2 regions of the Cellulosimicrobium composti genome follow, and region 2 is predicted to be linked to the other one. Evidence: predicted binding sites of a transcription regulator. Region 2 holds the regulator's gene; the other holds the start of a gene.
What was found. The regulator LexA, encoded in region 2, represses DNA repair genes until DNA is damaged. The targets are predictions, from matches to a motif close to TCGAACANNTGTTCGA.

Region 1 (15,439 bases), on a different contig from region 2:
TGCGGCGCTCCTTCACGTACGCGAGGTGCGTCTTGTACGGCTCGTTGCGCAGCGGCGTCGGCGGGTTCTCGCGGTCCTGGCCGGCCGGGAAGCCGCACCGCGGGCAGTCCCAGGTCTCCGGAGCCTCGATGTCCGCCTCCGAGGAGAAGCTCGGCCGCGTCTCGTGACCGTTCGCGCACCAGTAGGACACCCAGAAGCGCGGCGCGATCTCGCCGCGCTCGGACTCCCCGAGCGGTCCCGCCCCGACGCGCGACCCGCGGATCGCGTTACCACCTGCCACGTGCTCTCCCCCGTCCGTGCCGTCGTCGGCACTCGCTCTGCCCGTACCGCGCTGGGTCGCGCGGCTGCCCCCCTGCGACTTCCTCGAGCCCTCCCGACGCCCCGTCAGGGCGTGCGGGTCAGCTCACCTTCTGGAGAAGACCCAGGAGCACGATGACGACCGCCCAGACGAGGGCGAAGGCCACGGTGATCCGGTTGAGGTTGCGCTCGGCGACGCCGGAGCTGCCCACCGAGCTCGAGATCCCGCCGCCGAACATGTCGGACAGACCGCCGCCCTTCCCCTTGTGCATGAGCACGAGCAGGGTGAGGAAGGCGCTGGTCAGCACCAGCAGGATCTGGAGGATGATGCGCAGCACGTCCACGAGTACGTCCTTGAGGCTCAGGGCCGGCCCGACCGTTGTCGAGCGCGACCGCACGGTTGTGGTGAGCGGGCGTGACCCGCTGCACAGGGGACAAGAGTAGGCGACGCGAGGCCGCCGCGGCCAACCCCGGCCGCCGGCGTCTCACGTCCGGCCCCGACGGCCCCGGGATCTGCTCCCCGGAGCCGTCGGGCGACGCGTCCGCGGAGGTCAGGCCCCGGTCGCGTGCGACTGGTAGCGCGCGATGCGGGCGAACTCCTCCGGGTCGAGGCTCGCGCCGCCGACGAGCGCGCCGTCGACGTCGGGCTGCGCCATGATCGCGGCGACGTTCGAGGACTTCACCGAGCCGCCGTAGAGGATGCGGGTCGCGTTCGCGAGGTCCGCGTCGTAGAGGTCGCCCAGGGCGCCGCGGATCGCGCCGCAGACCTCCTGCGCGTCCTCGGGCGTCGCGACCTCGCCCGTGCCGATGGCCCACACGGGCTCGTAGGCGATGACGAGCGTCGCGAGCTGCGCGGCGGGGAGACCCGCGAGCGCGCCCTCGACCTGCGCGAGCGTGTAGGGGATCTGCTCGCCCGCCTTGCGGACGTCCAGACCCTCGCCCACGCAGACGATCGGGGCGATGCCCTGACCCACGGCGGCGACGATCTTCTCGTTGACCAGCGCGTCCGTCTCGCCGTGGTACTGGCGGCGCTCGGAGTGGCCGATCGCGACGTAGCTCACGCCGAGCTTGGCGAGCATCGTCGCCGAGATCTCGCCGGTGTACGCGCCCTCGGCGTGCGCCGAGACGTCCTGCGCGCCGTACTTCAGCTCGAGCTTGTCCGCGTCCACGAGGGTCTGCACGGAGCGCAGGTCGGTGAACGGGGGCAGCACGGCCACCTCGACGGCCGCGTAGTCGTGCTTCGCGTCCTTGAGGGTCCACGCGAGCTTCTGCACGGTGTGGGTCGCCTGGTGGTGGTCCAGGTTCATCTTCCAGTTGCCCGCCATGAGCGGGGTGCGGGTGTTCGCCACGGTCCTTCTTCTCTCTGTGGGGCCCGCCCCGCCCCGCAGGAGCGGGGCGGAGCGGGAGGGGTACGGGAGGGGCGTCAGCCCTCGAGGACGGAGATCCCGGGCAGGTCCTTGCCCTCCAGGAACTCGAGGCTCGCGCCGCCGCCGGTCGAGATGTGGCTGAACCCGGCCTCGTCGAAGCCGAGGATGCGCACGGCCGCGGCCGAGTCGCCGCCGCCGACGATGGTGAACGCGCCGTTCGCCGTCGCGTCCACGAGGGCCTGCGCGACGGCGCGCGTGCCGCCCGAGAACGCGTCGAACTCGAACACGCCCGCCGGGCCGTTCCAGACGACGGTCTTCGCGTCCGCGATCTTGCTCGCGAAGAGCTGGGCCGACTCGGGGCCGATGTCGAGGCCGATCTTGTCCGCCGGGATGGCGTCCGCGGCGACGACCTCGTGCGGGGAGTCCGCGGCGAACGAGTCGGCGGCCACGACGTCCGTCGGCAGCACGATCTCGACGCCGTTCTTCTCGGCGTCGGCGAGGTAGCCCTTGACGGTGTCGATCTGGTCCTCCTCGAGGAGGGACTTGCCGACGCCGTAGCCCTTGGCCGCGAGGAACGTGAAGACCATGCCGCCGCCGATGAGCAGGCGGTCCGCCTTGGTGAGCAGGTTCGCGATGACGCCGAGCTTGTCGGACACCTTCGAGCCGCCGAGCACGACGACGTACGGGCGCTCCGGGTCCTCGGTCGCCTTGCGCAGCGAGTCGACCTCCTTGAGGACGAGCTCGCCGACCGCGGCGGGCAGCACCTGCGCGACGTCGTAGACCGACGCCTGCTTGCGGTGCACGACGCCGAAGCCGTCGGAGACGAACACGTCGGCGAGCTCCGCGAGGTCGTGCGCGAGCGCCTGACGCTCGGCGTCGTCCTTGGAGGTCTCGCGCGCGTCGAAGCGGATGTTCTCCAGCAGCGCGACCTCGCCCTCGCCGAGCGCGGCGACGGTCTCGCGCGCGGACTCGCCCACGACGTCCTGCGCGAGGTGCACGGGGACGCCGAGCAGCTCCCCGAGGCGCGCGGCGACGGGCGCGAGCGAGTACTTCGCGTCCGGCTCGCCCTTGGGGCGACCGAGGTGCGCGGTGACGACGACCTTCGCACCGGCGTCGGTGAGCTTCTTCAGCGTGGGCAGCGCGGCGCGGATGCGCCCGTCGTCCGTGATGGTCGTCCCGTCGAGCGGGACGTTGAAGTCGGAGCGGACCAGGACGCGCTTGCCGCGCAGGTCGCCCAGGGAGTCGATGGTCTTCATGCGGTCTCCTACGGTTCGGTCGCCGTCGTGCGGGCCCGTGCCGGGGGCCGGCCGTGCCCGCACATGAGGACGTCCGCGTGCGCGTCACCGGGCGGTGCCGGGACGCGCACGCGGACGCATGGTGCTACGCAGGGTCGGGCTGCGTCAGCGGGTGTCTCAGAGCTTGTCGCCGACGAGCTGCGTGAGCGCGACGAGGCTGTTCGAGTAGCCCCACTCGTTGTCGTACCAGGAGACGACCTTGACCTGGTCGCCGATCACCTTGGTGAGCTTCGAGTCGAAGATGCTCTGGTGCGGGTTCGTGACGATGTCGCTCGAGACGATCTCGTCGTCGACGTACTCGAGGATGCCCTTGAGCGGGCCCTCGGCGGCGGCCTTGAGCGCGGCGTTGACCTCCTCGACCGTGACCTCGCGCGAGGCGGTGAAGGTGAGGTCCGTCGCCGAGCCCGTGATGACCGGCACGCGGAGCGCGTAGCCGTCGAGCTTGCCCTTGAGCTCCGGGAGCACGAGCGACACGGCCTTGGCGGCACCCGTCGACGTCGGGACGATGTTCTGCGCGGCGGCGCGGGCGCGACGCAGGTCGCGGTGCGGGCCGTCCTGCAGGTTCTGGTCGCCCGTGTAGGCGTGGATCGTGGTCATGAGACCACGCTCGATGCCGATCGAGTCGTTGAGCGCCTTCGCCAGCGGCGCGAGGCAGTTCGTGGTGCACGACGCGTTCGAGATGATGTGGTGCGCGGCCGGGTCGTACTGGTCCGAGTTCACGCCCATGACGAACGTGGCGTCCTCGTTCTTGGCCGGGGCCGAGATGATGACCTTCTTGGCACCGGCGTCGATGTGCGCCTTGGCCTTGGTCGCGTCGGTGAAGAAGCCGGTCGACTCGATGACGATGTCGGCGCCCAGCTCGCCCCAGGGGAGGTTCGCGGGGTCGCGCTCGGCGAGGGCACGGATCTTGACGCCGTCGACGATGATGTTCTCGTCGTCGAAGTCCACGCTCTTGGGGAAGCGGCCCAGCACCGTGTCGTACTTGAGCAGGTGCGCGAGCGTCTTGTTGTCCGTGAGGTCGTTGACGCCCACGATCTCGATGTCGGCGCCCGACTCGACGATGGCGCGGTAGAAGTTCCGTCCGATACGACCGAAGCCGTTGATACCGACGCGGATGGTCACAATGCCCTCCTCAGGGCGCGCCGGTTGTCCCGACGCACACGGTTGATGCCGAACGATCACGTACGCCGTCGTACGCAGGTGGTGATGGCGTTCGTGCCCCGCTGCCCGGATCCCGGCACAGCACCCTCCGTGCCCGCGGGATCGTCACGGCGACAGCCGGGACCACCCACGCCCACGAGGGGTGTCAGCGAAGGAGCACGTCGTTGTCACCTGACGCATCCGAGCCTATACCAACACCACGCCAGCATGTGACCTGGATCCCACGCCTCGGGACCATCGTCCCGCCGGTGCGTGACGTCCAGGCATCGGAGCGGCACGGGGACGCGCCGGAACGGGTCGAGCGTGGCGCGTGCCGCTCGGGCGGGTGCGGGCGCGGGCCCCGACCGTCACAGGTCGAGCAGCTCGGGGCTCAGGCCCGCCTCCGTGTCGGGGATCCCGAGCTCGGCGGCGCGCTTGTCCGCCGTCGAGAGCAGTCGCCGGATGCGGCCGGCGACGGCGTCCTTGGTCAGCGGCGGGTCGGCGAGCTGGCCCAGCTCCTCGAGCGACGCCTGCTTGTGGGCGAGCCGCAGCTCGCCCGCCTGGCGGAGGTGGTCGGGCAGGTCGGGGCCGAGGATCTCGAACGCCCGCTCGACCCGCGCGCCCGCGGCGACCGCGGCGCGCGCCGAGCGGCGCAGGTTCGCGTCGTCGAAGTTGGCGAGCCGGTTCGCGGTCCCGCGGACCTCGCGCCGCGCGCGACGCTCCTCCCACACGAGCACCGCCTCGTGCGCGCCGAGCCGCGTGAGGAGCGCGCTGATCGCGTCCCCGTCGCGGATGACGACGCGGTCGACGCCGCGCACCTCGCGGGACTTCGCCGAGACGCCCAGGCGGCGCGCCGCGCCCACGAGCGCGAGCGCCGCCTCGGGGCCCGGGCACGTGATCTCGAGCGCGGACGAGCGTCCCGGCTCGGTGAGCGAGCCGTGCGCGAGGAACGCGCCGCGCCAGGCGGCCTCGGCCTCCTCGACGCCGCCCGAGACGACCTGCGGCGGCAGCCCGCGGACGGGCCGGCCACGCTGGTCGAGCAGACCCGTCTGGCGGGCGAGGGACTCGCCGTCGCGCACGACGCGCACGACGTACCGGCTGCTCTTGCGCAGCCCGCCGGCGGACACCACGATGAGCTCGCTCGTGTGCCCGTAGACGTCCGCGATGGTCTCGCGCAGGCGGCGCGCGGCGATCGCGGTGTCGAGCTCCGCCTCGATGACGACGCGGCCCGAGATGAGGTGCAACCCGCCCGAGAAGCGGAGCATCGCGGAGACCTCCGCCTTGCGGCACGACGTCTTGTCCACCCGCAGCCGAGCCAGCTCGTCCTTCACCTGTGCCGTGAGCGCCATGCGGGACATCCTGCCACCGATGACGGCGCACCGCGGCGGCGGACCGACCACCGCCGCGGGCCCCGTCGTGCCCTGTCGGACGGCTCAGCGCGCGCGCGAGCCGACGTCGCCGAGGAAGTCGTCGAACACGTCGCGGTACGCCGCGGCGAGCCGCAGCGCGTCGTGCCGCGGGGTGCCGTCGCCGCGCCGGACCTGGCGCAGGAGCAGGCGCGCGCCCATGCGCGCCGCGGCGTCGGCGAGCTGCTCGGTGTCCTCCACCGCCGACGGGTCCGCGACGACGGCGTCGATCCGCAGTCCCGGCGCGTGCTTGTGCAGCGCCTCGAGGTGGTCCGTCGCGGACAGCCCGTACGTCTCCCCCGTCTCGCTCGACAGGTTGAGCGTGACGCAGCGCCGCGCCGGCGTCTCGTGCAGGGCGCGCGCGAGCTCGGGCACGAGCAGGTGCGGCATGACGGACGAGAACCAGGAGCCCGGGCCGAGCACGACCCAGTCCGCGTCCTCGACGGCCTGCACGGCCTCGGGGCACGCGGGCGGGTCGGCGGGCACGAGGCGCAGCTGCTCGATCCGCCCGTGGGTGACCGCGACGCGGCTCTGCCCGACGACCGTCTCCAGGGCGTCGCCCGTGCGCACGTCGGCCTCGATGCGCAGCGGCACGGACGCCATCGGGAGCACGCGCCCCCGCGCGCCCAGGAGCTTGCCGACCCAGTCGAGCCCGGCGACCGGGTCGTCGAGCAGCTCCCACAGCGCGACGATGAGCAGGTTCCCCACGGCGTGGTTGTCGAGGTCGCCCTCGGACGTGAACCGGTGCTGGAGCAGCGAGCTCCAGGTGCGGCCCCACTCCGAGTCGTCGCACAAGGCCGCGAGCGCCATGCGCAGGTCGCCGGGCGGCAGGACGCCGAGCTCGGCGCGCAGCCGCCCCGACGAGCCGCCGTCGTCGGCGACCGTGACGACCGCGGTGAGACGGTCGGACATGAGGCGCAGCGCCGAGAGGCTCGCCGACAGCCCGTGCCCGCCGCCGAGGGCGACGACCGCGGGGTTGCGCTTGGCGACCACGTCGCTCACTCCTTGCCGAGGTCCCGTGCCGTGACGATGACGCGCTGGCCCTGCGCGCGCAGGCGGGCGGCGATGGCCTCGCTGATCGCGACGGAGCGGTGCTTGCCGCCCGTGCAGCCCACGGCGATGGTCACGTAGCGCTTCTCCTCCCCCAGGTAGCCGGCCAGCACCGGCTCGAGCGCGCTGACGTACCGGTCGACGAACTCGAGGGCCCCGGGCCGGCCGAGCACGTAGTCGCGCACCGGGGCGTCGCGACCGGTGAGGTGGCGCAGCTCGGTGATCCAGTACGGGTTGGCGAGGAACCGGACGTCGACGACGTGGTCCGCGTCGAGCGGGAGCCCGTACTTGAACCCGAACGAGACGACGTTGATCCGCAGCGTCTCGGGCGTGCCGTCGGCGACCGCGGCGCGCACCTCGCGCGCGAGGTCGTGCACGGTGAGCTCCGAGGTGTCGATGACGACGTCGGAGCGCTCCTCGAGGCTCGCGAGGAGGCGGCGCTCCTCCCCGAGCCCGTCGAGGATCCGCCCCTCCCCCTGGAGCGGGTGCGGGCGCCGCACCTGCTCGTACCGGCGCACGAGCACCTCGTCGGACGCGTCGAGGAACAGGATCCGGTAGAAGACGCCGATCTGGCGCAGGTGGTCGAGCACCTCGACGAGGTCGGTGAAGAACTCGCGCCCGCGCACGTCGACGACGGCCGCGATCCGCTCGAGCGCCGACCCGGAGCGCGTCATGAGGTCGACGAGCGGGACGATCATGCGCGGCGGCAGGTTGTCGACGACGTACCAGTCGAGGTCCTCGAGCACCGCCGCCGCGCGCGTGCGCCCGGCGCCGGACATGCCCGTGATGATGAGCACCTCCGGGTCGCGGGACTCGGGCGCGGGCGTCGCGGCCTCGATGGCGGGGATGCCGCTGGGGACGGTGATCGGGGAGGGCTCCGGCACGCGGGCAGAGGACGCCTGCGGGCTGAGGTCCGGGGTCGGCTCCGAGGTCATGGCACCAGCATGCCAGCCGCTCACGCGCGGGCCGTGGCCCCGTCGCCCGCCGGAGTGTCCTGGGCGGCACCGGACGCGTCGGGCGCGGCCTGCTCGGCCGCGCCGCCCAGCGCGGCGACCACGGCCTGCGCCGTGCGCTCGCCCATGCCCCGCACGCTCGCGATCTCGTCGACGCTCGCGGCGCGCAGCCGCTTGAGCGACCCGAAGTGCTTGAGCAGCGCCGTCCTGCGCGCCGGGCCGAGCCCGGGGACGTCGTCGAGCGCCGACGCCGTCATGCCCTTGCTGCGCTGCCTGCGGTGCTGCGCGATCGCGAACCGGTGCGCCTCGTCGCGCACGCGCTGGAGCAGGTACAGCCCCTCGGACGAGCGGCGCAGGATGACCGGGTACTCCTCCCCGGGCACCCAGACCTCCTCGAGGCGCTTGGCGAGACCGCACAGCGCGACGTCGTCGATCCCGAGGTCCTCGAGCGCGCGGGCGGCGGCGGCCACCTGGGGCGGGCCGCCGTCCACGACGACGAGGTTCGGCGGGTACGCGAACCGCGCACGCCGGTCGGTGGGCGCGTCGGCGTCGACCTCGCCGCTGCGCGGGACGTAGCCCGCGGCCTCGGCGGCGCGCTCGGCCCGGCGCCCCGCGGCGTCGGAGGCGTCGGCGACGTCGTCCGCCTCGAGGTCGAGCTCGACCTCGCCCGAGCGCGACCGGTCGGCCAGGTAGCGCTTGAACCGGCGCGTGATGACCTCGTACATCGCCGCGGTGTCGTCCGCCGCGCCGTCGCCGTCCGGGCCGCGCACCGTGAAGTGCCGGTACTCGCTCTTGCGCGCGAGGCCGTCCTCGAAGACCACCATCGACGCGACCTGGTACGTGCCCTGGTTGTGCGAGACGTCGTAGCACTCGATCCGCAGCGGCGCCGACTCGAGGTCGAGGGCCTCCTGGATCTCGCGCAGCGCCTGGCTGCGGGTCGTGAGGTCGCCCGCGCGGCGCGTGCGGTGCAGCGCGAGCGCGTGCTCCGCGTTGGCGCGGACCGTCGCGGCGAGCTCCTTCTTGTCGCCCCGCTGGGGCACGCGCACGTCGACGCGCGCGCCGCGCAGGCCCGAGAGCCACGTGGTCACCTGGTCGGTGTCGGGCGGCAGGACCGGGACGAGCACCTCGCGCGGCACGGCGTCGCGCGCGCCCGCACGGCCGGAGCGCGCGCCGGCGTCCGCCGCGATCGCCTCCTCGGCCGCGCCGTACACCTGCTGGAGCAGGTGCTCGACGAGCTCCGCGTCCGTGACGTCCTCGACCTTCTCGACGATCCAGCCGCGCTGACCGCGGATGCGCCCGCCGCGCACGTGGAACACCTGCACGGCGGCCTCCAGCTCGTCGCCGACGAGCGCGAACACGTCCGCGTCCGTGCCGTCCGCGAGGACGACCGCGTTCTTCTCGGTCGCGCGCTGGAGCGCCGCGATGTCGTCGCGCAGGCGCGCCGCGGCCTCGTACTCCATCGCCGCGGCCGCCTCGTTCATCTTGCGCTCGAGCCGGCGCACGAAGCGCTGGGTGTCCCCCGCCATGAAGTCGCAGAAGTCCTCCGCGAGCGCCCGGTGGTCCTCGGGCGTGATCCGCCCGACGCACGGCGCGGAGCACTTGTCGATGTAGCCGAGCAGGCAGGGCCGGCCCGTCTGGTGCGCGCGCTTGAACACGCCGGCCGAGCACGTGCGCACGGGGAAGACGCGCAGCAGCAGGTCGAGCGTCTCGCGGATCGCCCACGCGTGGCCGTACGGGCCGAAGTACCGGGTGCCGGGGCGCTTCGCCCCGCGCATCACCTGGGCGCGCGGGAACTCCTCCCCCATCGTCACGGCGAGGTACGGGTAGGACTTGTCGTCGCGGTACTTGACGTTGAACCGCGGGTCGAACTCCTTGATCCACGTGTACTCGAGGGCCAGCGCCTCGACCTCGGTCCCGACGACCGTCCACTCGACCGAGGCCGCGGTCGTCACCATGGTCTGCGTGCGGTGGTGCAGGTTCGCGACGTCCTGGAAGTAGCTCGACAGGCGCGCCCGCAGGTTCTTGGCCTTGCCGACGTAGATCACGCGACCGTGCGCGTCACGGAACCGGTAGACGCCCGGCGAGGTGGGGATCTCCCCCGGCGCAGGGCGGTACGTCGCGGGGTCAGCCATGGTCTCCAGCCTAGGTCAGGCCACCGACGTCGCGGCGGCGGGTCGAGCCCCGGAACCGGGTCCGCGGGCACGGGCGAATTTCGGTGTGACGGGCGTCACCGCCCGTTAGGGTGACGGCCATGAGCGCACAGCACGGGTACACCGCCACCGTCCGCTGGACCGGCGCGGGCGACAAGGGCACGGCCGCCTACACGTCGTACAGCCGCGACCACGACGTCCTCCTGCCGGGTCGGCCCCCGCTGCCCGGGTCGTCCGACCCCGCGTTCCGGGGCGACCCGGAGCGCTTCAGCCCCGAGGAGCTGTTCGTCGTCAGCCTCTCCCAGTGCCACATGCTCTGGTTCCTCCACCTCGCGGCGGCCGCGGGCGTCGTCGTGCGCGAGTACGTCGACGACGCCACCGGCACGATGCGCGTCGAGTCGGGCGGCGAGGGGCAGTTCACCGACGTCACGCTCCACCCGCGCGTCGTGGTCGACGACGGCCCCGGGACGGACGAGGAGTCGCTCGCCACGCTGCACCAGCGCGCGCACGACCACTGCTTCATCGCACGCTCGGTGAACTTCCGCGTGCTCGTGGAGCCGGCGCCCGCGCGACGCGCCGCCGCCTGACGCGCTCCGGCGGCCCCGGACGCCAGCTCGACGGCGGCCGGGGACGCTACGCCGCCGAGGCCTTGCGCCGCGCGCCGGCCTTCGGCTTCTCGTCCGTCGCCCGGCGTGCCGCCGCGGAGCGGCCCTTGCCCTTCGCGCCCTTCGCCGCGGGAGCCGGCGCGGACGCCGCCGGGGCGGTCCCGACCGGCACGGGGTCGTGCTGGTCGAGGATCTCCGCGAGGAAGCGCCCCGTGTGGCTGGCCTCGACGCGCGCGACCTGCTCGGGCGTGCCCTCCGCGACGACCGTGCCACCGCCAGAGCCTCCCTCGGGGCCCATGTCCACGACCCAGTCCGCGCTCTTGATGACGTCGAGGTTGTGCTCGATCACGAGGACGCTGTTGCCCTTGTCGACGAGCGACTGGAGCACGCCGAGCAGCTTGCGGATGTCCTCGAAGTGCAGGCCCGTCGTCGGCTCGTCGAGCACGTAGATCGTGCGGCCCGTCGAGCGCTTCTGCAGCTCGCTCGCGAGCTTGACGCGCTGCGCCTCGCCGCCCGAGAGCGTCGGCGCCGGCTGACCGAGGCGGACGTACCCGAGACCGACCTCGACGAGCGTCTTGAGGTGCCGCGAGATCGCCGGCACCGCGGCGAAGAACTCCGCGGCCTCCTCGATCGGCATGTCGAGCACGTCGGCGACGGTCTTGCCCTTGAAGTGCACCTCGAGCGTCTCGCGGTTGTAGCGCGCGCCGTGGCACACCTCGCACGGGACGTAGACGTCGGGCAGGAAGTTCATCTCGATCTTCAGCGTGCCGTCGCCCGAGCACGCCTCGCAGCGGCCGCCCTTGACGTTGAACGAGAAGCGGCCCGGCGTGTACCCGCGGACCTTGGCCTCGGTCGTCTCCGCGAAGAGCTTGCGCACGTGGTCCCACACGCCCGTGTACGTCGCGGGGTTCGACCGCGGCGTGCGTCCGATCGGCCCCTGGTCGACGTGCACGACCTTGTCGAGGTGCTCGAGCCCCGTGACGCGCGTGTGCCGGCCGGCCACCTGGCGCGCGCCGTTGAGCTCGTTGGCGAGCACGGTGTAGAGGATCGAGTTCACGAGCGTGGACTTGCCGGAGCCGGACACTCCCGTGACGGCGGTGAACGTGCCGAGCGGGAAGCTCACGTCGATGCCCGTGAGGTTGTGCTCGCGCGCGCCGACGACCTTCACCTGGCGCGCCGGGTCGACGGGGCGGCGCTGCGCCGGCAGCGGGATGCTGCGCCGGCCCGAGAGGTACGCGCCCGTCACCGACTCGGGGGCCTCCAGGAGGCCCGCGTAGTCGCCCGAGTGCACGACGCGGCCGCCGTGCTCGCCCGCGCCCGGGCCGATGTCCACGACCCAGTCCGCCGTGCGGATGGTGTCCTCGTCGTGCTCGACGACGATGAGCGTGTTCCCCAGGTCTCGCAGGCGCGTGAGCGTCTCGATGAGACGGCGGTTGTCGCGCTGGTGGAGCCCGATGCTCGGCTCGTCGAGCACGTAGAGCACGCCGACGAGGCCGGAGCCGATCTGCGTCGCGAGCCGGATGCGCTGCGCCTCGCCGCCGGACAGCGTCGCCGCGGGACGCTCGAGCGACAGGTAGTCGAGCCCGACGTCGAGGAGGAAGCCCAGCCGCGCGTGGATCTCCTTGAGCACCTCGGTCGCGATCGCGCGCTCGCGCGCCCCGAGCTCGAGCGAACCGAGGAACGCCGCGGCCTCGCGCAGCGGCAGGCGGCACACGTCCCAGATGGACTTGCCGCCGACCTTGACCGCGAGCACCTCGGGCTTGAGGCGCGCACCCTGGCACACGGGGCACGGGACCTCGCGCATGAAGGCCTCGTACTTCTCCTTCGACCACTCGGACTCGGTCTCCGTGTGGCGGCGCTCGAGGAACGTGATGACGCCCTCGAAACCCGTCGAGTACTGCCGCTCGCGGCCCCAGCGGTTCTTGTACCGCACGTGCACCTGGTGGTTCTGCCCGTGCAGCACGGCCTTCTTGGCCCGCTCGGGCAGCGCACGCCACGGCGTGTCCATCGAGAACCCGAGGTCGTCCGCGAGCGCCGTGAGCACGCGCTCGAAGTACTCCGAGGAGATCTGCGCCCACGGCGCGACCGCGCCCTCGCGCAGCGACTTCTCCTCGTCGGGGATCACGAGGTCCGGGTCGACCTCGAGGCGGAAGCCGATGCCCGTGCACTCGGGGCACGCCCCGTAGGGAGCGTTGAACGAGAACGTGCGCGGCTCGATCTCGTCGAGCGCGAGCTCGTGGTCGTTGGGGCACGCGCGCTTCTCGGAGAAGCGGCGCTCGCGCGCCGGGTCGTCCGGGTCGGCGTCGACGAGCTCGACGACGACCAGACCGCCGGCGAGGCCGAGCGCGGTCTCGACCGAGTCGGTCAGGCGGCGCTGCACGCCCTCGCGCGCGACGAGGCGGTCGACGACGACCTCGATGTCGTGCTTGAGCTTCTTCTCGAGCGCGGGCACGTCCGTGAGCGTGCGCACCTCGCCGTCGACGCGGGCGCGCGCGAAGCCCTTGGTCTGCAGCTCCTTGAAGAGCTCGGAGTACTCGCCCTTGCGCCCGCGCACGACCGGCGCGAGCACCTGGTAGCGCGTGCCCTCGGGCAGCTCGAGCAGGCGGTCGACGATCTGCTGCGGCGTCTGCGCGGTGACGCGCTCGCCGCACACCGGGCAGTGCTGCGTGCCCGCGCGCGAGAACAGCAGGCGCAGGTAGTCGTACACCTCGGTGATGGTGCCGACGGTCGACCGCGGGTTGCGGTTCGTCGACTTCTGGTCGATCGACACCGCGGGCGACAGGCCCTCGATGAAGTCCACGTCGGGCTTGTCCATCTGGCCGAGGAACTGGCGCGCGTACGCGGACAGCGACTCGACGTAGCGGCGCTGGCCCTCCGCGAAGATGGTGTCGAACGCGAGCGACGACTTGCCCGAGCCGGAGAGCCCCGTGAAGACGATGAGCCGGTCCCGCGGGAGGTCGAGGTCGACGTTGCGCAGGTTGTGCTCGCGGGCACCGGAGATGACGAGGCGATTGCTCACCGAAGCATCGTACGACCGACCACCGACATTCGCACAGGTGTTCGACGTCACCTTCGCCGCTCCCCCGGCGAACGCTCACCGCAGGCGCACGTCGGGTCCTCGGGCCGTCGCCGGACGCGGCACACTGACGCCATGACGTACACCGGACGAGTCGTCGTGGGCGGCCCGAGCGACCTGCGGCGCCTCGACGCCGTCGAGATCCGCAAGCTCGCGGTCGGGCCGCTCGCGAACGACGTCTACCTCCTCACGTGCCGCCGCACGGGCGCCCAGGTCCTCGTCGACGCCGCGGACTCGCCCGACGACGTGCTCGCGCTCGTGCGCGAGGGCTCGCCGTCGGCGCGCCTCGACCTCGTCGTCACGACGCACCGCCACGCCGACCACTCCCGGGCGCTCGCCGCGGTCGCCGCCGGCACGGGTGCGGCGGTCGCGGTCGGCGACCCCGACGCCGACGCCGTGGCGGCCGCGACCGGCGTGCACGTCGCGCGCCGGGTCGGGCACGGCGACGTCCTGCAGGTCGGCGACCTCACGCTCGAGGTGGTCGCCCTGCGCGGCCACACGCCGGGTTCCGTCGCGCTCGCCTACCGCGAGCCGGGCGCGGTGCGCGAGCCGGAGGCCGTCGCGGGGCGCGTGCACCTCTTCACCGGCGACTCGCTGTTCCCCGGAGGCGTCGGCAACACCGACCGCGACCCGGCGCGCTTCGACCGTCTGCTCACCGACGTGACCGAGCGCGTCTTCGACCGGTTCGACGACGCGACGTGGGTCTACCCGGGCCACGGCGACGACACGACCCTCGGCGCCGAGCGGCCCCACCTCGGCGCGTGGCGCGAGCGAGGCTGGTAGCCGCAGCACCGAGGGTGGGCCGTCCGGACGACCGAGGCGCGGACCCGGCGACCGCGGGCCGGGCCGGGCTGGTTCACTGACCCTCATGCCGATCCACGCCGTCACCTACGTCTACGCCGACCGCGCCGCCGACCTCGACGCGCTGCGCCCCGAGCACCGCGCGTTCCTGCGTGGCCTGCACGAGCGGGGCACGCTGCTCGCGTCCGGCCCGCTGCCCGCCCACGAGGGCGCGCCCGCGGGGGCGCTGCTCGTGCTGGACGGCGAGACGCCCGCCGCGGTCGCCGCGGTGCTCGACGAGGACCCGTTCGCGCGCGCCGGGCTCGTGGCCGAGCGCGCGGTCCGGCCGTGGTCGCCGGTCATCGGCGACTGGGCCGACCGCGCCTGACGCGTCGCCGGCGCCCGCCGTCGGCACGCCCGCCGTCAGCCCGCCGCGGTCCGCGCGGTCCGTCGTCAGCGCGCCCCGTCGTCCTGCGGACGCGAGCCCCAGGTCGGCGTCACCTCGCCGGTGCCCGGGTCGTCGTGCGGCACCTCGACCGGCTCGTCGTCCGACGCGTCGCCCGAGCCGTCCGCGGCGTCCGCCGCGGACGACGCGACGGGAGCGTCCGCCGGATGGTCCTGCTCGTCCCGCGCGTGCGCCGCGCGCGTGCGCAGGAGGCTCGCGACCGTGGTCACCGCGAGCGCCCCGACGATGACGACGAGCGACAGCCAGATCGGCACCGTCGGCACGGCGTCGAGGTGCTCGCCACCGTTGAGGAACGGCAGCGTGTTCTCGTGCAGCGCCTCGAGGATGAGCTTCACCCCGATGAACCCGAGGATCACCGCCAGGCCGATCGGGAGGTAGACGAGCCGCTCGAGCAGCCCGCCCAGCAGGAAGTAGAGCTGGCGCAGGCCCATGAGCGCGAACACGTTCGTCGTGAACACGATGAAGGGGTCCTGCGTGAGACCGAAGATCGCCGGGATCGAGTCGAACGCGAACAGCAGGTCCGTGCTCCCGATCGCGAGGAACACCACCACGAGCGGCGTGAACACGCGCTTGCCGTCCTCGACCGTGCGCAGCCGGCCGCCGTCGTACTGCGTCCCGAGCGGCAGGACGCGCCGCAGGGCGCGCACCGCGCCGTTCTCGCGGTACTCCTCGGGCTCGTCCCCGCCCGCGACGAGCTTGACCGCGGTGTAGATGAGGAACGCGCCGAACAGGTAGAACACCCAGACGAACTGCGCGATGATCGCCGCGCCCGCGAGGATGAACCCGCCGCGCAGGACGAGCGCGACGATGATGCCGACCATGAGCACGCGCTGCTGCTGGTCCCGCGGCACCGC
Region 2 (15,439 bases):
CCGGCTGCGCGAGCGGCGCACCGTCGTCGTCTCGGCGCACACGGGCGAGGGCATCGAGCACCTGCGCGAGCTCATCGCGCACGAGCTCCCCCGCCCGGACGTCGAGATCGACCTCGTGGTGCCCTACAGCCGCGGCGACCTCGTGCACCGCGTCCACACCGAGGGCGAGATCGACCACGAGGAGCACACGCCCGAGGGCACGCTCCTGCGCGGCCGCGTCGCCCAGGCGCTCGCGACCGAGCTCGTCGGCGCCGCGGCGCAGGGCTGACGCCCGCCGTCCCACGACCCCGCGCGGCACGCCCCGCGCGGGGTCGTGCCGCACCGGGGCCGGGCCGTCCACAGGTCCGCCGGCGGGTGGGCGCCCGACCGTAGACTCGACGGGTGCCCCCCTCCACCCGCCCGGCTCCCGCGCCCGACACCCTCGACGACGACGCACCGGGCGCCGCGCCGGGCACGGTGCCCGACGTCGACGCGCTCCTCGACGTCGCCGTCTCGCGTCTCGGCGGGGCGCGGCGCGAGGGCCAGCACGCGATGGCCCGCGCCGTCGTCGAGGCGATCGAGGGCGGCGAGCACCTCGTCGTCCAGGCGGGCACCGGCACCGGGAAGTCGCTCGGCTACCTCGTCCCCGCCGTGCGGCACGCCGTCGCGACCGACGAGCGCGTCGTGGTCTCGACGGCGACGCTCGCCCTCCAACGCCAGGTGATCACCCGGGACCTGCCGCTCGTCGCCGACGCCGTCGCGGACCGTCTCCCGCGGCCGGCGTCCATCGCGCTCCTCAAGGGCTGGCACAACTACCTGTGCGTGCACAAGATCGCGGGCGGCTACCCGACGGACGAGCCGACCCTCTTCGACCTGCCGGGCGAGTCCGCGGGCGCGGCCGACCACCCGGCGGCGCGCGGCGGGACGAGCGCCGCGGCCCTCGGCGAGCAGGTCGTGCGTCTGCGCGAGTGGGCGGACGAGACGTCGACGGGCGACCGCGACGACCTCGTGCCCGGCGTCAGCGACAAGGCGTGGCGGCAGGTCTCGGTCACGGCGCTCGAGTGCCTCGGCCAGCGCTGCCCGCTCCTCGCGGAGTGCTTCCCCGAGAAGGCGCGCGCCGCCGCGCGCGAGGCGGACGTCGTCGTGACGAACCACGCGATGCTCGGCATCGCCGCGATGGGGTCGCCCGGGGTGCTGCCCGAGCACGACGTGCTCGTCGTCGACGAGGCGCACGAGCTCGCCGACCGCGTGACCGCGGCCGCGACCGTCGACCTGTCCGTCCCGGCGATCGAGAGCGCGGCACGTCTCGCGCGCCGCCACGGCGGGGTGACGACGGACGCGCTCGACGCGGCCTCCGCGGCGTTCGGGACGGTCGTCGGCGCGCTGCCGGCGGAGCGGTTCCCCGAGGGGCTCCCGGACGGGGCGCGCGCGGCGGTCGCGGCGGTGCGCGACGCGGCGCGCGAGGTCCTGTCGTCCCTCAAGCCCGAGACGGGCGTGACGAAGCCCGCGCAGCCCGACAGCGGGCTGAAGATGGCGCAGTCGACCATGCTCCAGCTCTTCGAGGTCGCCGAGCGCATGGCCGCGGACCCGACGGGCCACGACGTGCTCTGGTGCTCGCGGCCCGGCGAGGGCGGCTGGACGGCCGACCGGTTCGGCGAGGGCGCGAGCCGCCTGCACGCCGCACCGCTCGGCGTCGCGGGCCTCATCCGCACGCACCTCCTCGCCGAGCGCACGGGCGTCTTCACGTCCGCGACGCTCGCGCTCGGCGGGAGCTTCGACGCGGTCGCGCGCACGTTCGGCCTCGGCGCGACAGGAACCGGTGACGACGAGGCGCCGCGCTGGCGCGGGATCGACGTCGGCAGCCCGTTCGACTACGCGCGCCAGGGGATCCTCTACGTCGCCAAGCGGCTGCCGACCCCCGGGCGCGAGGCCGCGACGGAGCACCAGCTCGACGAGATCGCGACGCTCGTCGAGGCCGCCGGCGGGCGCACCCTCGGGCTGTTCTCGTCGCGCCGCGCCGCCGTCGCGGCGGCCGAGGCGATGCGCGAGCGGCTCGACGTGCCGGTCCTGTGCCAGGGCGACGACCAGCTCCCGACGCTCGTGCGGGAGTTCGCCGCCGACCCCGCCACGTGCCTGTTCGGCACGCTCTCGCTCTGGCAGGGGGTCGACGTGCCCGGCCCCTCGTGCTCGCTCGTCCTCATCGACCGCATCCCGTTCCCGCGCCCGGACGACCCCGTGAAGTCGGCGCGGGCGCGCGCGGTCGAGGCGGCCGGCGGCAACGGGTTCATGCAGGTGTCCGCGACGCACGCCGCGCTCCTGCTCGCGCAGGGCGCCGGTCGCCTCGTGCGCTCCACGGAGGACCGCGGCGTGGTCGCGGTCCTCGACCCGCGCCTCGTCACCGCCCGGTACGGCACGTTCCTCACCCGGTCGATGCCCCCGTTCTGGCAGACGACCGACCGCGACGTCGCCGCTGGTGCGCTCCGTCGCCTCGCCGCCCTAGGCTGAGGCCTTCCAGCGACTTCACGGAGGCGAGATGACGACGAGCACGTCCCCGCAGGGCACCGGCGGCGCGACCACGGGCGGTCCGGGAGGCGGGGCCCGCACCACGAAGCTCGCCATCGTCGGCGCGGGCGCGGTCGGGTCGACGCTCGCGTACGCGGCCCTCATGCGCGGGGCGGCGCGCACGGTCGCGCTGCTCGACGTCAACCGTGCGAAGGTCGAGGCCGAGGTGCTCGACCTTCAGCACGGGATCCAGTTCATGCCGATGGCGCGCGTGGAGGGTTCCGACGACGTCGCGGTGTGCGCGGGTGCCGACGTCGTGGTCGTGACCGCGGGCGCCAAGCAGAAGCCCGGGCAGACGCGGCTCGACCTCGCCGAGGGCACGATCGGCCTCATGCGCACGATCCTGCCCGGGCTCGTCGAGGTCGCGCCCGACGCGGTCTACGTCATGGTCACCAACCCCGTGGACATCGTCACGTACGCGGCGCTCAAGTTCTCCGGCCTGCCGCCGTCGCAGCTCTTCGGCAGCGGGACCGTCCTCGACTCCTCGCGACTGCGCTTCCTCGTCGCCCAGCACTGCGGCGTGGCGGTGCAGAACGTCCACGCGTACATCGCGGGGGAGCACGGCGACACCGAGATCCCCCTGTGGAGCTCCGCGACCATCGGCGGCGTGCCGCTGCTCGAGTGGCAGGGCATCGCAGGCCGTGGACCGCTCACGGCCGACGTCCGCGACGACATCGCGCGCGAGGTCGTGCAGTCGGCGTACCGGATCATCGAGGGCAAGGGTGCGACCAACTACGCGGTCGGGCTCGCGGGGACGCGCATCATCGAGGCCGTGCTCGACGACGAGCACCGCGTCCTGCCCGTCTCGACGCTCCTCGACGGCGCCTACGGCCTCGAGGACGTGTGCCTCTCCCTGCCGACCCTCGTGGATCGGCGCGGGGCCGTCGAGCGCGTGGGGGTGCCGCTCGCGGACGACGAGCTCGCGGGCCTGCGCGCGTCCGCGGAGTCGCTGCGCGCCGTCGCACGACGCTTCGGGCTCTGACCCCGCGCGGGCGCGACGGCGGCCCGGCCCGAGCGAGGGCGGCACGGGGCCCGAGGACACGAGAGCCGGGTGGTCCGCCGACCACCCGGCTCTCGCGCCCTCAGAGGCCGTGCCGGTTCACAGGCTGCGCAGGACCGAGACGACGCGCCCGAGCACCTGGGCGTCGTCGCCCGGGATCGGGTCGTACGCGGCGTTGTGCGGCATGAGCCACACGTGGCCGTCGGCGCGGCGCAGGCTCTTGACCGTGGCCTCGCCGTCGATCATCGCCGCGACGATCTCGCCGTTCTCGGCGACCGGCTGGCGCCGCACGACGACCCAGTCGCCGTCGCAGATCGCCGCGTCGACCATCGAGTCGCCCTGGACCCGCAGGAGGAAGAGCTCGCCGTCGCCGACGAGCTGGCGGGGGAGGGGGAACACGTCCTCGACGACCTGCTCGGCGAGGATCGGGCCACCGGCCGCGATGCGGCCCACGACCGGGACGTACGACGGCGCGGGGCGGGACTCGTCGTACGCGGGCTCGGGCGCGGTGCCGGCGACCGAGAGGGGCGTCGCCCGCCGGGAGTCGTCCGGCTGGACGACCTCGATCGCGCGCGGCCGGTTGGGGTCGCGGCGCAGGAAGCCCTTGCGCTCGAGCGTCGTGAGCTGGTGCTTCACGGAGGACGGGCTCGTGAGGCCGACGGCCTCGCCGATCTCGCGCATGCTCGGCGGGTAGCCGCGCTGCTCGACGCACGCGCGGATGGTCTCGAGCACGAGCCGCTGGCGCGGCGTGAGCCCGTCGCCGCCCGCCGAGCCGTCCGGGAGCTCGCGCACCTCGGCGAGCCCTCGTGCGCTGTCCGTGCCTCGTCCCGCCATGGTCGCTCCGCCCTCGTCCGTCGCGGGCCGCCGGCGCAACGCGTGCCCGCGGCCACCCCACCCCGGGGCGTGCGCCCCGGGCCCTCGGTCGTCTCCCCAGGTCCGAGCGGACATGTCCGGCGAACCGACCTGACCCCAGGCTAGGGGAGGTTGCGACACGAATCAAACACCTGTTCGAGCATGTCTCGACTCTGTCGGTCGTTCGTGATAGACCTTCGTACAGATGTTCTACGTACAGGTGTTCGACCATGGGTCGGGCGCCGCACGCGACGGGCGGCGGGTCCGATCGACCGGGGAAGGCGATCGGGCTCGCGGTCGGGACGGAGGAGACATGCAGGCGGTGGGAATCATGGCGGGGCCGGTCGCCCTCGCGAGCGGCCGCACGGAGCGCGCGCGGCACGACGAGGCGCCGCTGCGGCTCACGCGGCGCGGCCGTGTCGTCCTCGTGCTGCTCGCAGCCCTGGTCCTCGTGCTCGCCGCGCGCGTGGGCGTCGCCGTCGCGAGCGGGCCCGGCGAGCCCGTCGAGGTCCGGGTGCACGTCGTGAGCTCGGGCGAGACGCTCTGGGAGCTGGCGCAGGGCGTCGCGGCCCCGGGAGAGGACCTTCGCGACGTCGTCAGCGGTCTCGTGGAGCTCAACGGGCTGTCGTCGTCCGGCGTCCAGGCGGGCCAGAAGCTCCTCCTCCCCGTCGAGGAGGGGTAGCGCGGGCGAGACGCACGTCGCACGCGAGCGTGTTGCACGGCCCGGCCGCGACGGCATACGTTCGTCGCGCCGACCTGTCGGCGCGACCCGCGGAGGAGCCCGCCATGCACTGCCCGTTCTGCCGTCACGCGGACTCCCGCGTCGTCGACTCGCGCACGTCCGACGACGGGTCCTCGATCCGACGGCGCCGTCAGTGCCCCGAGTGCAACCGGCGCTTCACCACCATCGAGACCGCGAGCCTGTCCGTCGTCAAGCGCTCGGGCGTGACCGAGCCGTTCTCGCGCGAGAAGATCGTCAACGGCGTGCGCAAGGCGTGCCAGGGCCGACCGGTCAACGAGGACGACCTCGCGGTGCTGGCGCAGCGCGTCGAGGAGACGATCCGGGCGAGCGGCAGCGCCGAGCTCGACGCGTACGAGATCGGCCTCGCGATCCTCGGTCCGCTGCGTGAGCTCGACGAGGTCGCCTACCTGCGCTTCGCGAGCGTCTACCAGGCGTTCGACTCGCTCGAGGACTTCGAGAGCGCGATCACGTCGCTGCGCGTCGAGCGGGAGGAGCGCGAGTCGGCGGCGAGCCGCGGCACGTCCGCCGACCCGGAGGTGGCGGCGGACCGCGACGCCGCACCGCTCGGCTGACGCCGCGCCGGGACCGCGGGCCGGCTCACAGGTCGCTCGACCTCGACGCCCAGATGTTGATGCCCGCGTCGGCGGGGAGCGCCTCCACGGCGGCGACCTCCTCCGGTGAGAGCGCGGGCGCGTCGAGCGCCGCGAGGTTGTCGTCGAGCTGCTGCGTCGAGCTCGCGCCGAGCAGCACCGAGGTGACCCGCTCGTCGCGCATCGCCCAGAGGATCGCCGTCGTGGCGAGGCTCCGGCCGTGCTCGCGCGCGAGCGCGTGAAGGCGCCGCACGTGCCCCAGGTTCTCCTCCGAGAGGAACGACTGCCGCAAGGGTCCGCCCCGCGCAGCGCGCGACCCCGCGGGCACGCCGTCGAGGTACCGGTCGGTGAGCATGCCCTGGGCGAGCGGGGAGAACGCGACGACCCCGAGCCCCTCGGAGCCCGCGACGTCGAGGACGGACGCCCCCGCGGGGTCGTGCGGGTCGGGCTCCTCGACCCACCGGTTGAGCATCGAGTACGACACCTGGGTGACGACGAGGTCGACGCCGAGCCGGGCGGCGACCTCGAGCGCCTCCCGCGTACGCCGAGCGGAGTACGAGGAGATGCCCGCGTACCGCGCGCGTCCCGAGCGCACCGCCGTGGCGAGCGCGCCGACGGTCTCGGTGAGCGGCGTCGTCGGGTCGAAGCGGTGGGAGTAGAAGATGTCGACGTGGTCGAGGCCGAGCCGGCGCAGCGACGCGTCGAGCGACGAGAGCAGGTACTTGCGCGAGCCGCCCTCGCCGTAGGGGCCCGGACCCATGCGGTAGCCGGCCTTGGTGGTGATGACGAGCTCGTCGCGGACCGGGCGCAGCTCGCGCGCGACGAGGCGGCCCATCGACTCCTCGGCGGCGCCGCCGGGCGGGCCGTAGTTATTCGCGAGGTCGAGGTGCGTCACGCCCCGCTCGACCGCGTGCAGCACGATCTCGCGCTGGGTGGCCTGCGGGTCCGCCTCGCCGAAGTTCTGCCAGAGCCCGAGCGAGATCGTCGGCAGTCGCAGCCCGCTGCGGCCGAGACGGCGGTGCGGCAGCGCGCGGCGTCGCGCGGAGGGATCGGCGGGCGAGGGGGCGGGGGCGTCAGGAGGGTCGAGCGGCACAGGTCGACGCTACCCGAGCCCCCGAGGTCGGCCCACCGCGAACGGCTCGTCCGGGAGGGGCGGCCACGGCAAAGAGGTGGCGCGGCGTGCCCGGGTGGGGGAGGCTGGCGGGGTGCCGCTCGTGGGGCGACCGCAGGGGGCACGACCGAGCTTTCCCCATCGACGAGGAGACCGCCATGGCGTCCGACCAGCAGCGATCCGCGGCAGACACCGCACCGACCGACGAGGCCAAGGCGAAGTTCCGCGAGGCGCTCGACCGGAAGAACGCCGCGCGCCACCGCACGGCCGACGGCGACACCAACACGGGGTCCGTCCACGGCTCGGAGACCGTGGGTCCCGTCCAGCGCACGTTCCGCCGCAAGTCCGGCTGAGACCGGCTCCCGTCGTCCGGTCGTCCCCGCGGGGGCGGCCGGACGACGCGCGTCCGCTACGACTCCGCGAGGGTGAAGCGTCGCCCGGTGAGCTCGGTGGCCTCGACGACGACCCAGTCCTCGGTCGGGACGTCCACGAGCGGCGCCAGGGGCTCGGTGTCGACGCCCAGCGCGTCCAGCTCGTGCTCGGTGCGCAGGCGGTGCGCCGTGCCGCGCGCCACGACGCTCCAGGCGCCGTCGTCGTCCACGGCGTCCCACTCGAGCGCGACGCGCTGGTTGGTCGCGATCGTGGCGAGCTTGGTGCCCGGCACGGTCCGGAACGCGAGGGTGCGCGCGTGCGCGCGCACGGTCACGGGGTAGATGTCCGGCTCGCCCCCCACGCTCACCGCGAGGCGTGCGACGTGGGTCCCCTCCACGAGGTCCCACGACGCGTCGGCATCAAGGATCTGCGGCCCGTCGTGCGTGTATCCGGTCATGCTCCATCGTGGCACCGCGCCGCGGGGCCGCGCAGCGGCGAAGGTCACGCCGCGCGAGGACCTTCGCCGCGCGCACCGGGTGGCACGCGGCGAAGGCGCTCGCGGCGATCAGTCGAGGATGCGCAGGGCGATGGTCTGCTCCATCGCGGCGAGCGCCTCGATGACGGCGGGCTCGACGCGCGAGCCGACGTCGGTGACGACGTAGCCGATCTCGCCACGCGTCGCGAGCAGCTGGCCCTCGATGTTCGTGCCGTGCTCGGCGAGCGTCGCGTTGACCGCGGCGAGCACACCGGGGGTGTTGCGGTGCAGGTGCGTGATGCGCGTGATGCCCGTCGTCTGCTCGAGCGCGAGGTTCGGCAGGTTCACGCTGAGCGTCGTCGAGCCGGTCGTCAGGTAGTCGCGCAGCTTGGCGGACACGAACTGCCCGATCGCCTCCTGCGCCTCCTCGGTCGAGCCGCCGATGTGCGGGGTGAGGATGACGTTCGGCAGCCCGCGCAGCTCGGAGTCGAACGCGTCGCCCTTGCGCTTGGGCTCGTGCGGGAACACGTCGACGGCGGCGCCCGCGACGCGGCCCTCGACGATCGCCTCGCGCAGCGCGCCGTAGTCGACGACGAACCCGCGCGAGAGGTTGAGGAAGATCGCGCCGGGCCGCATGCGCGCGAACTGCTTCGCGCCGAACAGGCCCGCGTTGCCCTGGCGCCCGTCGACGTGCAGCGTGACGACGTCCGCCTGCTCCAGGAGCTCGTCGAGCGTGTCCATGCGGCGCGCGTTGCCGAGCGCGAGCTTCTCGGCCGTGTCGTAGAAGACGACGGACATGCCGAGGTTCTCCGCGACGACCGAGAGCTGCGTGCCGATGTTGCCGTACCCGACGATGCCCAGCGTGCGGCCGCGGACCTCGTGCGCACCCTCCGCGGACTTGTCCCAGCGGCCCTCGTGCAGCGCGCGGTCGCGCTCGGTGAGGCGGCGCGTGAGCGCGATGATCTCGGCGAGCGCGAGCTCGACCACGGAGCGCGTGTTCTGGAACGGCGCGTTGAACACCGCGACGCCCTGGGCCGCGGCGGACCGCAGGTCGATCTGGTTGGTGCCGATGCAGAAGGCTCCGAGCGCCACCAGGTCGGGGGCGTTCTCGAGCACCTTCGCGGTGACGTTCGTCTTGGACCGGATGCCGAGCAGGTGGACGCCGTCGAGCGCCTCGATCAGCTCGGACTCGTCGAGGGCCCCGGTGCGGACGGTGACGTCGATGCCCGCGGCCTCGAGGTTCGAGGCGGCGAGGGGGTGCAGGTTTTCCAGGAGAAGGGCGCGTAGCACGCACCCATGGTGCGCCCGTTCCACGGCCTGGACCAAACGGGTCTTGACCCTCGGGACGAGGTGAACGGCCCCGCGGACCGTGGCGTCAGGCGCTCGCGGGCGCGCCGCTCTCCGCGCGCGCCGGCGCGACGCCCGCGGGGAGCGGGGCGGCGTGCACGACGACGAGGCGCTGCGTCGGGCGCGTCATGGCCACGTACAGGTCGGACGCGCCGGAGCGGCCCGTCGCGACCTGCGCGGGCTCGACGAGCACGACGGCGTCGAACTCGAGGCCCTTGACCTGCACCGGGTCGAGCACCACGACGGGCGCGTCGGGGCCCGCGTCCGCGAGGTCGAGCGCCGTGCGCAGGTCCGCGGTCGCGGCGGCGGCCGCCACGACGGCGACGCGACCCGACTCCGCGGCGACGAACTCGGCGCGCGCGGCGTCGACCTCGGCCCGGACCCCCGCGTGGAGGTCGCCGGGCGCCACCTCGACGACGCGCAGGGCGTCGGGCACGTCGCGCGCCGACGTCAGGGGCGAGACGGGGAGCCCGGCGGCGAGCGCGGCGCGGCGCGCGGCGTCCGCGACGGACGCCGGCGTCCGGTAGTTCACGGTGAGCTCGGCGAGGCGCCACGCGTCGTGGAAGACGGGGTCGAGCATGCCCTGCCACGACCGTGCGCCGGCGAGCGACGACGTCTGGGCGACGTCGCCGACGACGGTGAACGAGCGCGTGGGGCACCGGCGCACGAGCATGCGCCACGCCATCGCCGAGAGCTCCTGCGCCTCGTCCACGACGACGTGGCCGTAGGTCCAGGTGCGGTCCTGCGCCGCGCGCTCGGCGGTGGTGAGCCGGGGGCCGCTCGCCGCGAACCGCTCGGCGAGCACGTCGGCGCCGACGATCCCGCCGCCCGCGCCCGACGACTCCAGCACCTGGCGCGCGTACTCCAGGTCCTGCGCGCGCTGCGCGGCGCGCGCGGCGGCCTCGGCGCGCTCGGCCTGGTCGTCCTCGCCGAGCAGCTCGGCGGCCTCGTCGAGCAGCGGCACGTCGGCCGGCGTCCACGGCGAGCCCTTGGGGCGCTCGAGCAGGCGCCGGTCCTGCGGGGACAGCTCCGGCGCGGCCTCGGCGAGGCGGTGCGGCTTGGTCCACAGGTCCTCGACGAGGCGCTCCGGGGTGAGCGGCAGCCACGCGAGGTTGAGCGCGACGCGCACGTCCCGGTGCGAGCGCAGGTCCTCGAGCACGAGCGCGCGGTCCTCGCCCACGAGGGGCTCGCCGAGCTGGCGGCCGTACTGCTCGGCGAGCCGCGACAGCATCTCGCGCACGAAGGTCACGCGCGCGAGGTTGTGCGGCTTGTGGGTGCGCCGGGCCTTCGCGATCGCGTCGCGGACGTCGCGGCGCCGGATCAGCAGGTCGTGACCGTCGAGTCGCACGGGCACGTCGGCGGCCGGGACGCGCTCGCGCGCCCGCACGGCACGCCGGACCACGCGCGCCATGACCGCCCGGCCCTTGACCTGCGCCGCGCGCGGGTCCTCCTCGCCGTCGGCGACGACGCCCGGGAGGAGGTCGGCGATCGTCGTGCTGACGACCCCGGTCTCGCCGAGCGACGGCAGGACCTGGTCGATGTAGCGCAGGAACGAGTGGCTCGGGCCGACGAGCAGGACGCCCGAGCGCTCGAGGACCCGTCGGTGCGCGTAGAGGAGGTAGGCGGCGCGGTGCAGCGCGACCGCCGTCTTGCCCGTGCCGGGGCCGCCCTGGACGACGAGCGCCCCGGTGAGGCTCGACCGGATGATCGCGTCCTGCTCGGCCTGGATCGTCGCGACGATGTCGCCCATGCGACCCGTGCGCCCGGCGGCCATCGCGGCGAGGAGCGCGCCCTCGCCCGACAGCGTCGTTCCCGTCACGGCCTCCGGCGCGTCGAGGTCGAGCAGCTCGTCCTCGAGCCCCGTGACCTCGCGCCCGCGCGTGACGAGGTGCCGGCGTCGCACGACCCCGTCCGGGTGGGCCGCCGTCGCGCGGTAGAACGCCTGGGCGGCGGGCGCGCGCCAGTCGGTGAGGAGGCTCGAGTGCTCGGCGTCCGTCAGGCCGATGCGGCCGACGTAGCGGCGCGCGCCGTCGTCCAGGTCGAGTCGGCCGAACGCGAGGCGGTCCTCGACGGCGTCGAGCTGGGCCACGCGGTCCTCGTACAGCGTCGCGAACGCGTCCCGCTCGCTGCGGTTCTGCGGCGAGCCCGACGGCCCGGAGCGACGGACCTCGTCGAGCCGCGTCCGGGCGGCCGCCCGGAGCTCGTCGAGGCGTGCGTAGAGGGTGTCCACGACCTCCTGCTCGAGCCGGAGCTCGTCCTTGCGTCCCACGCTGTCCCTTCCTCGACCCCGCGTCGCGCCGCCGGCACGGCCGTCCATTATGGCGTACGCGGGCCCCGGCGCGGGACGCGGCCACCGGCGCGTCTCGCCGCCCTGACCGGGACCGACGCGCGCCTGCCGCTAGGATCGTGGCCCATGACGACCAGAGGGGAGCGGGCGTCGTGACCGGGACCGGAGGCCAGGTCCCCGCGCGACCCTCGGGGCGGGGCGACGAAGCCCGGGCGGCCGGCCAGCCGTACTCCGAGCGTGCCGTGCTCGACCCCACGGACGAGCTGCGCATCCTCCTCGTCGAGGACGACGACGGGGACGCGCTCCTCGTCGAGGAGCTCCTCTCGGACGGCGACCTCACGGTCGACCTGCACCGCGCGACCACGCTCGACGCCGCGCTCGAGACGCTCGTCTCGCGCCAGGTCCACTGCGTCCTGCTCGACCTCGGGCTGCCCGACTCGGTCGGGCTGTCGGCCGTCGAGCGCCTGCGCGCGGGCGCGCACCCCCCGGCGCTCGTCGTCCTCACCGGGCACTCGGGCATCGACCTCGGCGTCCAGGCCGTCGCCGCGGGTGCCGACGACTACCTCGTCAAGGGCGAGGTCGACGGCGACCTGCTCGGCCGGTCGGTGCGCTACGCCGTCCAGCGCCGCATGTCCGTCGAGCAGCAGCGCGCGCTGTACCGCAGCGAGGTGCGCGCGGCCGAGACGGCGCGGCTCGAGCGCGCGCTCCTGCCGACCCCGCTCGTGCAGGACGACCGCCTCGACGTCATGGTCGGCTACGTCCCCGGCGGGAACGGCCTGCTCGGCGGCGACTTCTTCGACGCCGTCGAGCGCCCCGACGGGACGGTGCTGTGCGTCATCGGCGACGTCGCCGGGCACGGCCCCGACGAGGCGGCGCTCGGGGCCACGCTGCGCACCGCGTGGCGCACGATCGTGCTCAGCGACACCCAGCCCGAGGGGATCCTGCCGCTGCTCGAGCGCGTGCTCGTGCCCGAGCGCTCGCGACCCGAGGTCTTCGTCACGCTGTGCCAGGTCGTGATCTCCGCGGACCGGCGCACCGCGGAGGTCTACCTCGCGGGCCACCTCGCGCCGCTGCTGCTGCGGGACGTCGCGTCGGAGATCACGCCCACCGCGCGGGGCCGCGCCCTCGGCATCCCCGTCTCGGGCGGGTGGACCTCCCAGACGGTCGAGCTGGGGGAGCGGTGGGCGCTCATGCTCTACACGGACGGGCTCGTCGAGGCAACCGTCGCGGGGCCGGGAGGCCGGGGCGGATCGCGCGAGCGCCCGCAGCGCGTCGGGGTCGAGGGGCTGCGCCGCGCGGTGGACCGCGCGCTCGAGCAGGGCGTCGAGGGGGTCGTCGAACGCGTCTTCCGCTCGGTGCGCGACCTGCACGGCGGCCCCCTCGCGGACGACGCGGCGCTCCTCGTCCTCGGCTGGGGCGGCGACGAGGCGTCGCCGGGCGAGCGCACCGCGACGCTCGCGGACTCCGAGGAGTGGGCGCGGTGAGCGGGCCGGCGGAGGGGGCGCGCGTCGGACGCGCGCCGACCCTGCGGCGACGCCTCGGCTGGGCGCTCGTCGTCGCCGGAGTGATCCTGCTGGGCGTCCTCGCGACGTCGGCCGTCGCCCTGTCACGCGTGCTCACGCTCCAGCACGACGTCACCGGCCCGTTCTTCGACGCCGTGACCGAGGCCGACGCGGCCTACGTCGGGCTGCTCGACGCCGAGGTCGCGGTGCGCGCGTACGTCGCGACCGGCGACGACACCGCGCTCGAGGCGTACGTGCGCGCGGTCGAGGTCGACGCGGCCGGCGTCGTGCCGGACCCGGCCCTCGTGGACCGCCTCGACCTCGACGACGAGCTCGCCGCGGCGCTCGCGCGCGCCGACGCGTCGGTGCGCGCCTGGGTCGTGGACTACGCCGAGCCCGCGATCGCGACCACCGAGGACGACGGGCCGGGCCGGGTCCGCGCCGCGGACCAAGCGGACGGCGCCCTGCTCTTCGCGGCGGCGCGCGCCGACACGGCCCAGTACGTCGACCTGCTGCGCGCGGAGCGCGAGGAGCGGCTCGCGGCCCTCGACCGCTGGAGCCGTGCGCTGTTCGGGAGCGTCCTCGTGCTCGTCGGCTCGGCGCTCGCGGTCGGCATCATCCTCTGGGTGTGCCTCAAGCGATGGGTCACCGAGCCCATGACCGCGCTCGCGCACCGCGTCCGGCTCGTGAGCTCGGGCAGCCTCGACGAGCCCGTCACGACCTCGGGCCCCGCCGAGATCGCGGACCTCGCCCAGGACGTGGAGCACATGCGCGTCGAGCTCGTGAACCAGGTCGCGCAGATCAAGGCCTCGCACGAGGACGCGGCGCGCTCGCACGAGCTCCTCGCCGAGCGGACGCGCGAGCTCGAGCGGTCCAACCGCGACCTCGAGCAGTTCGCGTACGTCGCGTCGCACGACCTCCAGGAGCCGCTGCGCAAGGTCGCGAGCTTCACCCAGCTCCTCAAGAAGCGCTACGGCGGACAGCTCGACGACCGCGCCGACCAGTACATCGACTTCGCCGTCGACGGCGCGAAGCGCATGCAGCGGCTGATCCAGGACCTGCTCGGCTTCTCGCGCGTCGGGCGGACCGGCACCGAGCGCGTGGACGTCGACCTCGAGCGCGAGCTCGTCGGCGTCCTCGAGGACCTGTCGGAGAAGATCGTCGAGACCGGGGCGACCGTGACGCACGACCCGCTGCCCGTCGTCGTGGGCGAGCGCGCGCTCCTGCACCAGCTCCTCGCGAACCTGCTCGGGAACGCGCTGAAGTTCCGCGACCCCGAGCGCGCGCCCGTCGTGCACGTGGGCGTCCTCGCGCGCGACACGCACTGGGAGCTGTCCGTCGAGGACAACGGGATCGGCATCGACCCGCAGTACGCCGAGCGCGTGTTCGTCATCTTCCAGCGGCTGCACGCCAAGGACGTCTACGAGGGGACCGGCATCGGGCTCGCGCTGTGCAAGCGCATCGTCGAGTACCACGGGGGCCGGATCTGGATCGAGCCGCGCGAGGGCGGGACGACGATCCGCTTCACGCTCGCGCACGCGTACGTGCACGCGCAGGTCGGCTACGCTCGCTCCGACCACGACGCCGCGGAGCCCGACGCTCCGGCACGCGTGCGCCACGACGACGAGGAGACCTCCGCATGAGCAACGGCAGCAAGCCGATCGACGTCCTGCTGGTGGAGGACGACCCCGGCGACGTGCTCATGACGCGCGAGGCGTTCGAGGACCACAAGGTCACCAACCGCCTGTCGGTCGTCTCCGACGGCGTGAGCGCGCTGGAGTTCCTGCGCAAGGAGGGCGAGCACGCGGACGCCCCGACGCCCGACCTCATCCTCCTCGACCTCAACCTGCCGCGGATGGACGGGCGCGAGGTCCTCGCCGAGCTCAAGGCGGACGAGGCGCTGCGCAAGATCCCGGTCGTCGTGCTCACCACGTCGGAGGCCGAGGAGGACGTCGTGCGCAGCTACTCGCTGCACGCCAACGCGTACGTCACCAAGCCCGTCGACTTCGACCGGTTCATCGACGTCGTGCGCCAGATCGACGACTTCTTCGTCTCCGTGGTGCGGCTCCCCGGGCGCTGAGCGCCCGGCGCCGGCCCGGGAAGAACCGGGGCCGCGGACGCGTTGTCCACGTCAGGCCCGCCGCACGCCGTGCGCGGCGACGGGCGAAGGACGTGACGAGGAGGATGCATGCTGGACCCTCGCGGGATCTACGAGCTCGACGAGCAGGCCGTCGCGCGCCTGTGGCCCACCCCGCCCGAGCCAGGCGCCGGGCCCGTGCTGCTGCACGCCGTGGCGGGGTTCGTCGACGCGGGCAGCGCGGGCGAGCTCGCCGTCGACCACCTGCTGGAGATCGGCGAGGTCACCCGGGTGGTGACCTTCGACGTCGACCAGCTCCTCGACTACCGCTCGAAGCGGGCGACGATGACGTTCAGCACCGACCGCTGGTCCGACTACGACGAGCCGTACCTGGTGATCGACCACGTGCGCGACGCCGAGGGGACGGGGTTCCTGCTCCTGCACGGCGCCGAGCCGGACGTGCAGTGGGAGCGCGTCGTCGCGGCGGTGCGCGACGTCGTCGAGCGCCTCGGCGTCTCGCTCACCGTGGGCTTCCACGGGATC

Region 1: a site for LexA is predicted at 13,312-13,327, ahead of uvrA (excinuclease ABC subunit UvrA). Genes of this name have one in related genera too.

The regions. Positions count from the first base shown of each region.
Region 1 is NZ_JAAFAN010000001.1:133,689-149,127, reverse strand. It holds gene GYH36_RS00620 (RNA polymerase-binding protein RbpA) at 1-280, opposite strand, end outside; gene secG (preprotein translocase subunit SecG) at 399-641, opposite strand; gene tpiA (triose-phosphate isomerase) at 849-1,646, opposite strand; gene GYH36_RS00605 (phosphoglycerate kinase) at 1,721-2,920, opposite strand; gene gap (type I glyceraldehyde-3-phosphate dehydrogenase) at 3,077-4,081, opposite strand; gene whiA (DNA-binding protein WhiA) at 4,468-5,448, opposite strand; gene GYH36_RS00590 (gluconeogenesis factor YvcK family protein) at 5,533-6,507, opposite strand; gene rapZ (RNase adapter RapZ) at 6,504-7,490, opposite strand; gene uvrC (excinuclease ABC subunit UvrC) at 7,511-9,640, opposite strand; gene GYH36_RS00575 (OsmC family protein) at 9,760-10,245, shown strand; gene uvrA (excinuclease ABC subunit UvrA) at 10,292-13,282, opposite strand; gene GYH36_RS00565 (MBL fold metallo-hydrolase) at 13,415-14,122, shown strand; gene GYH36_RS00560 (YciI family protein) at 14,208-14,507, shown strand; gene GYH36_RS00555 (TerC family protein) at 14,573-15,439, opposite strand, start outside.
Region 2 is NZ_JAAFAN010000040.1:14,476-29,914, forward strand. It holds gene hflX (GTPase HflX) at 1-268, shown strand, start outside; gene GYH36_RS12395 (ATP-dependent DNA helicase) at 382-2,484, shown strand; gene GYH36_RS12400 (L-lactate dehydrogenase) at 2,513-3,523, shown strand; gene lexA (transcriptional repressor LexA) at 3,641-4,375, opposite strand; gene GYH36_RS12410 (LysM peptidoglycan-binding domain-containing protein) at 4,707-5,075, shown strand; gene nrdR (transcriptional regulator NrdR) at 5,180-5,707, shown strand; gene GYH36_RS12420 (aldo/keto reductase) at 5,733-6,818, opposite strand; gene GYH36_RS12425 (DUF5302 domain-containing protein) at 6,995-7,189, shown strand; gene GYH36_RS12430 (pyridoxamine 5'-phosphate oxidase family protein) at 7,246-7,665, opposite strand; gene serA (phosphoglycerate dehydrogenase) at 7,774-8,973, opposite strand; gene GYH36_RS12440 (HelD family protein) at 9,059-11,347, opposite strand; gene GYH36_RS12445 (PP2C family protein-serine/threonine phosphatase) at 11,470-12,801, shown strand; gene GYH36_RS12450 (sensor histidine kinase) at 12,798-14,462, shown strand; gene GYH36_RS12455 (response regulator) at 14,459-14,899, shown strand; gene GYH36_RS12460 (proteasome assembly chaperone family protein) at 15,008-15,439, shown strand, end outside.